One region of the Thioalkalivibrio sp. AKL7 genome, then DNA from elsewhere that is predicted to be linked to it. Evidence: predicted binding sites of a transcription regulator. Region 1 holds the regulator's gene; the other holds the start of a gene.
What was found. The regulator sigma-54, encoded in region 1, starts transcription at its own class of promoters, with help from an activator protein. The targets are predictions, from matches to a motif close to TGGCANGNTNCNTGCTT.
Positions count from the first base shown of each region.

Region 2: a site for sigma-54 is predicted at 2,739-2,755, ahead of G315_RS0109875 (nitrate regulatory protein). Genes of this name have one in related genera too.

Region 1 is NZ_KB906948.1:348,299-353,625, forward strand. Features, by position in the region: gene hprK (HPr(Ser) kinase/phosphatase) at 1-688, opposite strand, end outside; gene G315_RS0104540 (PTS sugar transporter subunit IIA) at 737-1,204, opposite strand; gene hpf (ribosome hibernation-promoting factor, HPF/YfiA family) at 1,208-1,546, opposite strand; gene G315_RS0104550 (RNA polymerase factor sigma-54) at 1,563-3,047, opposite strand; gene lptB (LPS export ABC transporter ATP-binding protein) at 3,136-3,906, opposite strand; gene lptA (lipopolysaccharide transport periplasmic protein LptA) at 3,903-4,442, opposite strand; gene lptC (LPS export ABC transporter periplasmic protein LptC) at 4,423-4,962, opposite strand; gene G315_RS0104570 (HAD family hydrolase) at 5,001-5,327, opposite strand, start outside.
Region 2 is NZ_KB906952.1:19,041-24,367, reverse strand. Features, by position in the region: gene G315_RS0109900 (replication-associated recombination protein A) at 1-553, shown strand, start outside; gene G315_RS0109895 (TVP38/TMEM64 family protein) at 563-1,315, shown strand; gene G315_RS0109890 (TMEM165/GDT1 family protein) at 1,250-1,807, opposite strand; gene G315_RS0109885 (hypothetical protein) at 1,972-2,214, shown strand; gene G315_RS0109880 (DsrE family protein) at 2,306-2,662, shown strand; gene G315_RS0109875 (nitrate regulatory protein) at 2,789-4,114, shown strand; gene G315_RS0109870 (CmpA/NrtA family ABC transporter substrate-binding protein) at 4,579-5,327, shown strand, end outside.

The DNA of each region.
Region 1 (5,327 bases):
CGCCGTACATGGCGCGGATGTTGAGCACCCCAAGACCGCGCACCTCGAGCAGGTCCTGGAGCAGGGCCGGGCAGTGGCCGCGCACGATGTCGGGCGCAATGCGCGCGAACTCGGGGGCATCGTCGGCGATCAGGCGATGCCCGCGCGAGATCAGTTCCAGTGCGACCTCGCTCTTGCCGACGCTGGAGGCGCCGCTGATCAGCACCCCGATCCCGAGGATCTCCATGAACACGCCGTGGCGCACCTCGAAATGGGCCAGGCGCTGCTGCAGGAAATAGCGCAGCAGCGAGATGATCTCGTGACTGCTGGTGCTGGAGCACAGGATCAGCGGCAGCGCCTCCTGCGGGGCGTCGGGCATCTCCGAGAACGGACAGGTGTCCTCGGCGAAGATCACCGCGGTGGTCCCAGTGCGGGCCATCTCCAGGATCAGGTCGTTGCACTGGGTGGCGCTGAGGCTGGAGATGTAGCGGGCCTCGAAGTCGCCGATGATCTGGATGCGGTTGGGCCGGATCAGGTTGAGATGGCCGGCCAGCGGCAGGTCGTCCCCGTCGTCGCCGACCAGCTTGCGGTCGGGTGCTGCGTGTTCGCCGTGTACGAAGCGAAGATCCAGGCGGTTTCCCATGGCCTGGATCAGGCTCTCCACGTTGATGTCGCGGGCGATCCCGCCTTCTCCCAGCGCCTCGTTCATGGCAGACGCTGCGCGCCGGAATCGCGGCTGGCGGCGGGTTCCACGGGCTTAGTCCTCGCTGAAGCGGCGCACGAGTTCCTGTTCCAGGGCCGTCGCATCCCCGGCCCGGCGCAGCGCTCCGATGGTGTCTGGCTGCGACAGGCCGCGGGCGAGCTGGGCCAGCAGGTCGAGGTGGTCGCCGGTGGCGGCCTCCGGGACCAGCAGTGCGATCAGGATATCGACCGGCTCGTGATCCATGGCGTCGAAGTCGACGCCCTTGTCCAGGCGCAGCACGGCCACGCGCGGCGCCTCGAGATCGGCCAGGCGGCCATGGGGAATCGCAACCCCATGGCCGAGACCGGTGGATCCGAGTTTTTCGCGCGCGGACAGGGCCTCGAAGATCGCGTTGCTCCCCGGTCCCGTGCCGTCACCTCCGCCGGCGAGGAGGTCCGCCAGGGCCTCCAGGGCCCGTTTCTGGCTGGAACACTCGGGTTGCAGGCCAATGCGCTCGGAGGTGATCAGCTCGGCAATCGTCATGGATCAGGAGGCCTGCTCGCGGTTGCGCTGGGCACCTTCGGCGCGGTGGTGATCCTTGACCTTTTCCTTGTGCTTGATCAGCTGACGGTCGACTTTGTCGATCAGCGCGTCGATCGCGGCATACATGTCCTCGTGAGAGGCCTCGGCGTGGATGTGATTGCCGCTGACCTGGAGATTCGCTTCGGCCTGGTTGTGCTGATTCCGGGTCTTCTCGTGGGTCAGCACGACGTGGACGTCGATGACCTTGTCGAAGTGGCGCTCCAGCTTCGCGAACTTCTCGTTGACGTAGTCGCGCAGGGCGTCGGTGATGTCCACGTGGTGGCCGGTCAGGTTGATCTGCATGGTCAGGACTCCTTGGTTACTTGCTGCCGGTGGGCATCGAGGCCATCTGCCGGCGTTCGCTGGATGAAGGGATGTGCATCGCCTCGCGGTACTTGGCCACGGTGCGGCGCGCTACGTTGATGCCCCGGTCCGACAGGACCTGGGCGAGCCGGGCATCGCTGAGCGGCTTGTTCGGGGGTTCGTCGCCAATCAATTCGCGAATCATGGCACGGATGGCGGTGGCGGAACACTCGCCGCCATCGTTCGTGCCGACATGGCTGGAGAAGAAATACTTGAACTCGAAGACCCCGCGCGGGGTGTGCATGTATTTCTGCGTGGTAACCCGCGAGATGGTCGATTCGTGCATCTCCAGGGTCTCGGCAATGTCGCGCAGGATCAATGGCTGCATCGCGACGTCGCCATGCTCGAGAAAGCCCTGCTGGCGATGGACGATCGCCTCGGCGACCCGCAGCAGGGTGTCGTTGCGGCTGTGCAGGCTCTTCAGGAACCAGCGTGCCTCCTGCAGCTGATCGCGCATAAAGGCGCTGTCGCGGGCATCCGAGACTTGGCGCACCATGCCGGCGTAGAGGTCGTTGATGCGGATGCGCGGTGCGATCTCCGGGTTTAGATCCACGCGCCAGCCCTCGGTGGTGTGGCGCACGTAGACATCCGGGACTACGTATTCCGAGGTGGCGGAGCTGATCTGTGCGCCGGGGCGCGGGTTCAGGGTGCGGATCAGATCCAGTGCGCGGGCCAGTTCGTCCGGGTCGCGTACGCCGGACTGGCGCTGCAGGGCCTTGTAGTCGCGCTTGCCCAGGCTGTCCATGCCGTGTTCCAGGATCGCCCGTGCGGCCTCGCGGGCCGGGGCGTCCGGGGCCAGTTCGCGTAGCTGGATCTCCAGGCACTCCCGCAGGTTGCGCGCGCCGACCCCCAGCGGGTCGCACTGCTGAATCCAGTGGAGCACTGCCTCGACCTCGTCGACGCCGACGGTTTCATCCTCGCCTCGGCTGATGGTCTCGGCCAGGGTGTCGAGGTCGCCCTCGAGATAGCCGTCGGGGCTGATGGCGTCGATCAGGGCCGCCCCGATGCGCTGGTCGCGCGGTGTCAGATGGCTCAGATGCAGCTGCCACAGCAGGTGATCCTGCAGGCCCTCACCGTCGTCGTCGCTGGTGTTTTCCAGCGGGTCGCGGTCATCCACGCCCTTGTTGGGTGTCGGGGCCGGCTCGTAGATGTCGTCCCAGCGGCTGTCGGTCGTCAGTTCCTCGGGGATCACGTCGTCGCTGGTGGTGGTGGCCTCCATGCGATCGCCTTCCACCAGCTCGCCGTCCTGGTTCAGGCGCTCGGTGTCGGCCTCGGCCTCTTCGTCCTCGACCTGTTCGAGCATGGGGTTGCTCTCCAGCGCCTGCTGGATCTCCACCTGGAGCTCGAGCGTGGACAGCTGCAACAGGCGGATCGCCTGCTGCAGTTGCGGGGTCATGGTCAGCGTCTGACCCAGCTGCAGATTCAGGCCGGGTTTCAGCATCGGGTATGCGGGGCGAGGGTGGGCATTGATGGAATCTTAAAGCCTGCCTTGTGGTTTGTGCACCGACCGGGCCGCATGTGGGGCGCTTTCACAGGCGGAAGTTCTCGCCGAGATAGACCCGGCGCACCTGGGGATCGGCCAGCAGCTCGTCCGGTGTCCCGGCGGCCAGCAGGCGGCCTTCGCTAAGAATATAGGCCCTGTGGCAGATGCCGAGGGTCTCGCGCACGTTGTGATCGGAGATCAGTACGCCGATGCCGCGCTGGGCGAGATGCCGAATCACGTCCTGGATGTCGCCCACCGAGATCGGGTCCACCCCGGCGAAGGGCTCGTCCAGGCAGATGAACTTCGGATCCCCGGCCAGGGCGCGGGCGATCTCGGCGCGGCGCCGTTCGCCGCCGGACAGCGCGATGCCCGGGCTGTGGCGCACGGTCTCGAGCTGGAACTCCTCGATCAGCGCATCGCCAATGCGGCGGCGCTCGTGGCGATCCAGCCCGGGGCGCAGCTCGAGCACGGCCTGCAGGTTGTCCCACACGCTCAGGCGGCGAAAGATCGAGGCCTCCTGCGGCAGGTAGCCGAGGCCGGCGCGCGCGCGCACGTGGATGGGGGCGCGGGTGATATCGCGCTCGCCCAGGGTGATGCGCCCGGCATTGGGGCGGATCAGCCCGACCAGGCTGTAGAAGCAGGTGGTCTTGCCGGCCCCGTTCGGGCCCAGCAGGCCGACCACCTCGCCGGGCGCGAGGTCGACGTCCACCTGGTCCAGCACCGTGCGCTGGCCGTAGCGCTTGGTCAGCTCGCGTCCGATCAGGCGGTCGTTGGTTTGTGCCGATGTGGCGGATGGGCTGGGGGCGGTGGCGTTCATTCGTCGTCGCGCGGCTGGATGGTGATGCGCACGCGCTCGCTGTCGCCTTCGCCGCGTTCGGCCTCGATCACGTCGGTCGTCAGGTCGTAGGTGATGCGCTTGCCGCGCGCCTCCTCGCTGGTGGTGATCACATGGGCCTGGTCGGTGAGGATCATGCGGTCTTCGTTCAGCAGGTAGTCGATGCGCAGGGCGGTGGCAATGCGCATCTCTCCGGTTTCCGGATCGGGTGATTCGAGGCGTGCCGGCTCGCCGTGGGCCTCCATTTCGTAGGGGCGGCGATCGCGGGTGCGCACGTAGACCTTGTCGGCCTCCAGGGTCATGTCGCCGCGGATCACGATCACGTCGCCGGTGTAGGTCCCCAGCCCCTGGCGTTCGTCCATCTCCGCGCGGTCGGCAGTGATCTCCACCGGCAGCGCCGGGCCCGAGCCCTGCTGGGCGAGCGCGGGCGTGGCCAGCAGGGCGAGCAGCAGGAGCGCCGCCACGCGGGCACCCGGTTGGCCCGGACGGTGGCGAAGGCTATGGGGATTCGGGGTCATGCGCGGGATCCTCCTCGCTCGTCTCGCTGTAGAGCGAGTACACGTCATGGAACAACTCTATGGTATCCCCTCGCGAGTCCACGCGCAGACCGGTGCCGCGCTGGAACAGGCCCGGCTGGTTCAGGGTGGAAAGGGCATCCGAAGTGGCGACCATGGTGTCGGTGGCGACGCGAACATCCCGCGAATCGATGATGGTCTCCACGCGTTCGCCGCGGGGCGGCTGTACGCCGTGGGTAGGGCCCACCAGGTCCAGGGTCGCGGCTGCCGGTTGATGCAGCGCGGCCGGGGCGGTCCAGCGCCATTCGATACCGCCCTCGGCGAACAGGTCGAGGTCCGGGTCGTCCACCCACTGGGGGCCGTCACGGCCGAACTCGCGCAGGCGGGTGCCGCGCAGCCGATGGCTCAGTTCGCCGTCGTCGCCGGTGGCATGCAGGGTGAAGCCGTCAATCTGCAGCGTGACCTCGCCCTCGGGCGGGCTCAACTCGGCCTGCGCCAGGGGCGCGGCTGCGAATGCGAGCACGGCCAGGGCCCATCCGAGTCGGCTGCGAATCCTGCGGCTCATCCGTTCAGGTAGGTCTCGAACAGCGCGTCGAGCCGGCCCTGCGCGGCCAGCAGGCCCTCGCAGGCCTCGCGCACGGCCCCGCGCCCACCATGGGCTTCGGTCACCCACTGGGCATGCTGGCGCACCAGCGGGTGGGCGTCGCCGACCGCGATCCCGAGCCCGACCCGCTGCATCGCTGGAAGATCCACGATGTCGTCGCCCATGAAGGCCGCTTCGGCGGGGTCGTGACCGGTGCGCTGCAGCAGTTCGTGCAGGGCTTCGCCCTTGTCGCGGCGGCCCTGGATCAGATGCTCCACTCCCAGGTCGCGCATGCGGTGCTCGAC
Region 2 (5,327 bases), on a different contig from region 1:
GCACAAATCCGTGCGCGGGTCCGATCCGAACGCCGCGGTGTACTGGCTCACCCGCATGCTGGATGCGGGCTGTGACCCGGACTACCTCGGTCGTCGCCTGCTGCGCATGGCCTACGAGGACATTGGCCTGGCCGCGGTTGGCCTCGGTGCGCGGGTGCTGGCGGCCTGGCAGACCATGGAACGTCTGGGCCGGCCGGAAGGCGATCTGGCGCTGGTACAGGCAGTGATCGAACTGGCCTCCGCACCCAAGAGCAACAGCGCCTATGCCGCGCTGAACGGCGCGCGGGCCGCGATCCGCGACAGCGGCAGCGCGGGCGTGCCCCTGCACCTGCGCAATGCCCCGACCGAGCTGATGCGTGCCGAGGGCTTCGGTGCCGGGTATCGCTACGACCACGACGAACCGGACGGGTTTGCGCGTGGACAGGTCTATCTGCCCGAAGGGCTGGAAGAAGCGCGCTTCTACAGTCCGCGCCGGGATGGTACCGAGCGCGCGCTGGCGGAGCGTCTGGAGCGTCTGCGCGCCGGCGGTGAAGATCCCGGGGACGGGGGCTGACGGGGTGACATGAGGATTCGACATCACAAGAGCTGGCTGACGGTCGCGGCGATCCTGTTCGGGATCTCGCTGGCGTGGATCCTGTTGACCACCGAGTGGCCCAGCCTCGGCGTTCCGCTGGGCGAGCTGGAGGTCTGGCTGCTCAGCTGGGGCCCTGGGGCCTACCTGGTATTCGTGCTGGCGTTTGTCGTGCTGGCCCTGTTCCCGCTGCCGAGCACCTTCTGGATCCTGCTGGGCGGCGCCTTGTTCGGCCCCTTCACCGGTGGCGCCCTTAGTCTGCTGGCGGCCACCGTGGCGGCGGTCATCGCCTTCATGCTGGCCCGCACCTGGCTGCAACCCTGGCTGGTCCCGCGCATGGGGCCGCGCAGTACCCGGCTGCGCGAGGATGTAGAGGCCGAGGGCTGGCGTGTGGTGGCCCTGACCCGGCTGGTGCCGGTGTTTCCGTTTGCGCCCACCAACTATGCCCTGGGACTGGTGCGCCTGCCGCTGCCCGTGTTTGCACTGACGACGGTGGTGGCGCTGATCCCGGGCCTGTTCGCCTATGCCTGGCTGGGGCATGCCACCCGCGAGGTGGCCAGCGGGGCCGACAGCGGGGTGCAACTGGGTCTGGCGCTGCTCGCGGTGCTGGCATTGCTGCTGTTGCTACCGCGCCTGGTGCGGCGCATCTGGCTGGGACAGAAGATGCTGCGCTCGGAGTCAGACCCAGGCGAGCAGGACTCCGAGGCCCAGGGCGAAGAACAGCAGCGCGGCGAGCGCGCGTAGCAGCCGCAGCGGCAGGTGGCAGGCGAAGCGCTGTCCCAGCCATACGACCGGCGCATTGGCCACGACCATGCCGATGGTCGAGCCGATCACGACCAGGATCAGGTTGTCGAAGGTCGCGGCCAGCGCGGCGGTAGCCACCTGCGTCTTGTCGCCCATCTCGACCAGGAAGAACAGCACCGTGGTGGTCCAGAACACGCCGTGTTTCGAGGGGGCTGGCAGCTCGTCCTCGCTATCCGGCACCAGCACCCAGGCGGCCATGACGATGAAGCCGAGCCCCAGCCCCCAGCGCAGCCACGCGTCCGGCACGCTCGCGCCGATCCAGACGCCGGCCAGCGCGGCGAGGAAGTGATTGGCCAGGGTCGCCACCACGATGCCCCAGATGATGGGCCAGGTCTGCTGGTAGCGGCAGATCAGGAGCAGCGCGAGGAGCTGGGTCTTGTCGCCCATCTCGGCGATGGCGACGATGACGGTGGAGACGAGCAGGGCTTCCATGATGGTCTTCCGGGCCAGGCGGCCAATGCGGGCAGCGGTGAGGCCAGGGGGTTCCCGGGCCTGCCGCGTCGCGCCCCCCTGAAGCAGGCAAAAGTGTAGAAGGCGGCCCCGTTACCGGCAAGAACGGGCTGCGCCGTGCGCGGGCCTTGGGTAGGATGCGCGCGATGAAAGCCTTCGTACGCTGGGTCGATCGCGCACCGCTGTGGCTGTTTGCCCTGCTGGTGGCCACGCTGGGCCTGGCCCCCTGGATCCCCGAGCCGCATGTCGCGGAGAAGCTGCGCTGGCTGTTGGCCGGCGAGCTGAACCGGTTGTGGGACATCCTCGACCTGGTCATGCACGCCATCCCCTGGCTGCTGATGGCCTTCAAGCTCTACCGGACCAGCGTTACGGCGAGGGGCAGGCCCTGATCCGAGTGTTTCTCCGCGGCTTGTGGGAAATCGACGCCGGGCGTGCCTGCCGCTACGGTTGCAGCACGTTTCAAGCACTCAGGAGAACCCCATGCGCTTTATTGTTGCTGTCACCGCCGGTACCGACGACCCCACCCGTGCGACGCTCGGCATGATCGCCGCCAACGTGGCCAAGCAGCAGGGCCATGACGTGACCGTCTGGCTGCAGGGCGAGGCCGTGAACATCGCCAACCGCAATGTCTACGACAAGATCGTCGGCCACAACATGCCGGCAATGAAGGACATCGTCGATTCACTGGTCAGTGAAGGCGTCCCGTTCTGGGCCTGCGAGGCCTGCGCCAAGGGCCGCGACGTCGGCGAACACAACTTCCTGCCGAACGCCGAGATGGCCGGCATGGGCCAGTACGTGCAGGCCGTCGCCGAGTTCGACCGCTCGATGAGCTTCTGATCGTTCATCGTTGCTCGCGGGCGGGGGTGTGATCCCCCGCTCGTTCTGATCTCCCGCCCCTGCCAGTGCCCCGAACTGGCACATCGCGTGCTTGTTTGTTCCGCGAGGCATCCGCGGATCATGAGCATGAGTCAGAATCTCCCCCAGAATACCCCGTCCCCGAGCGTTTCGTATGAAGAGGCTATTGGCGATTTCCTGGTCGCCTCGCGCAAATGCGAGGTAGTGAGCCTGGAGCGCCTGCTGGAGGCCGTGCAACTGGTCGGGCGCATCCGTGCCCTGGTGCATCAACTGCAGCGTGAACGCGGCGCTTCCAGCCTCTGGATCGGCTCGGCTGGCCAGCGTTATGCCGAGGAGCTGGGGCAGTATCGAACCGAATCCGACACCACGGCGGCGGCCTTTCGCGAACACCTTGATGGCTGGTTACAGCCGGGGGCCTGTGCCCATGCACGCGGCCGGTTGCTGGGACGCATGGCACTGGCCTTGCACGGACTGTCCGGGCTGCCCAGCCTGCGCGAGGAGGTCAACGAGCGCACGCTTTCGCCAATGGAGGCGATGCGCGGCTTCAGCGAACTGATCCGTTCGCTTCTGGGCGTGGTATTCGAGGCTGCGGACTCGGCTACCGACCCGGAGGTCTCCGGTGCACTGGTCGCTCTTTTGAACTTCATGCAGGGCAAGGAGCTTGCGGGTCAGGAGCGTGCGATCGGCGCGGCCGGCTTTGGCCAGGGCGTGTTCGACGGCGAGTTGCGTCAGGCCCTGCTGCACCGCATCGATGCCCAGGAGCGTTCGTTTCACATCTTCTCCGAGTTTGCCCCGGAATCGGCCTGCGGTGCCTGGCGTCAGTTGCAGGGCGCGAGCTTCGCGGCCGAGGTCGAGCGCCTGCGCCGTCAGGCCTGCACCCAGGCCGATGGCCAGCCGGACCCGGCGCGGGCCGAGGCCTGGTTTGCCTGCGCCACCGCGCGGATCGACGCGATGAAGGAGATCGAGGACCGGCTGGAGATGCATCTGAACGAGTGCTGTTCGGCGCGTATCGCGGCGGATCGCGCGGACCTGGGTGCGGTGCGTGACCGTATCGCGCAGCTGGCCGAGTCGGAGCTGCGTGACAGCGTGCCGTATGCGGTGTTCTTCGGTGCGCCCGAGGGGCTGGATTCCGACGGCGTGGGCGGCGATAACCCGCTCAATGTGCCGATCGTCGGACATTCGGTGATGGACCTGGTGCAACGCCAGGCCAGTCGTCTGCAGTCGGTGGAGGACGAGCTGCAGGCGGCGCGCCAGGCCTTGGCCGAGCGCAAGACGATTGAGCGAGCCAAGGCACTGCTAATCCAGCATCGCGGCCTGACGGAGGACCAGGCCTACAAGCTCCTGCGCCAGACTGCGATGAACCAGAACCGGCGTCTGGCCGAGGTGGCCGAGGCGACCGTCGCCATGTCCGACCTGCTGGGGAAGGGCCTGTAGGAGCCGCCTTGGCGGCGAAGCCCCTGCCAAAGTCCGGCGCGGGCAGGGGCTTCGCCGCCAAGGCGGCTCCTACGGCGGGTTAGGTCGCCCTCTGGCAGCGCACTATTGCAGGTCAACTGCACCGCAAGTGCGCCCCAGGCTGGTGCCTTAGGGATCGGCTTCCGGACTTCGGGCTTCCCGCAAGCGTTCGACCCGGTGTTCGAAACCATCCGATTTTTCCGCGCCACGTGGCGATTGTTTCCCGCATGGTCGCCTAGCAACGGCTAATTGGCACACCTCCTGCAGGAGTATGGGCAAGACGAGCCAACGGCGGTTCGTCGCCTGACAACAGGGAGACCCGATGACCGGGGCTCCCGTGAGACTGGACAAAGGCGTCCATCACCCGGCTGCACAAGCGGCCGGGCTGATGCGACGCCTTTTGTCGTTTTTGGGATGTGTTTGCTGACAAGGGGAGTGAACCCGTAATGACCGATCAAACGAACGACACGAAGAACACCTCCGGCCTGTCGCGCCGGCGTTTCCTGGGCGGCATGGCCGCCGGAATCGGCGCCACGGCAATGGGCCTTTCGGGCGCGGCGCCCTGGGGCTATGCGAAGGCCGGCAATGGCAAGCCGGAGACCACCGAGGCGAAGCTCGGCTTCATCGCGCTGACGGATGCCGCACCGCTGTTCATTGCGCTGGAGAAGGGCTTTTTCGCCGCTCACGGCATGCCCGATGTGCAGGTGCTGAAGCAGTCCTCCTGGGGCACGGTGCGCGACAACCTGGATCTGGGGTCGCAACGCGGCGGAATCGATGGATCGCACATTCTCACGCCAATGCCCTACCTGATCCATCGCCGGGGCACGCCGATGACGATCCTCGCGCGACTGAACCTGGCCGGGCAGTGCATCTCGGTCGGGGACGAGTACGCGGACCTGAAGGTCGGCACCGACACCACGGAGTTCAAGGGCGCCCTGGCCGAGAAGGCCGCCGGCGGTGACGACATTCGTGCGGCGATGACCTTCCCGGGCGGGACCCATGATCTGTGGATCCGCTACTGGATGGCCGCCGGCGGGATCGATCCGGACCGCGACATCGCCACCATCGTGGTCCCGCCGGCGCAGATGGTTGCCAACATGCGCGTCGGGTCCATGGACACCTTTTGTGTCTGCGAGCCGTGGAACATGCAGTTGATCAATCAGGGCATCGGCTACACCGCCAACACCACCGGCGA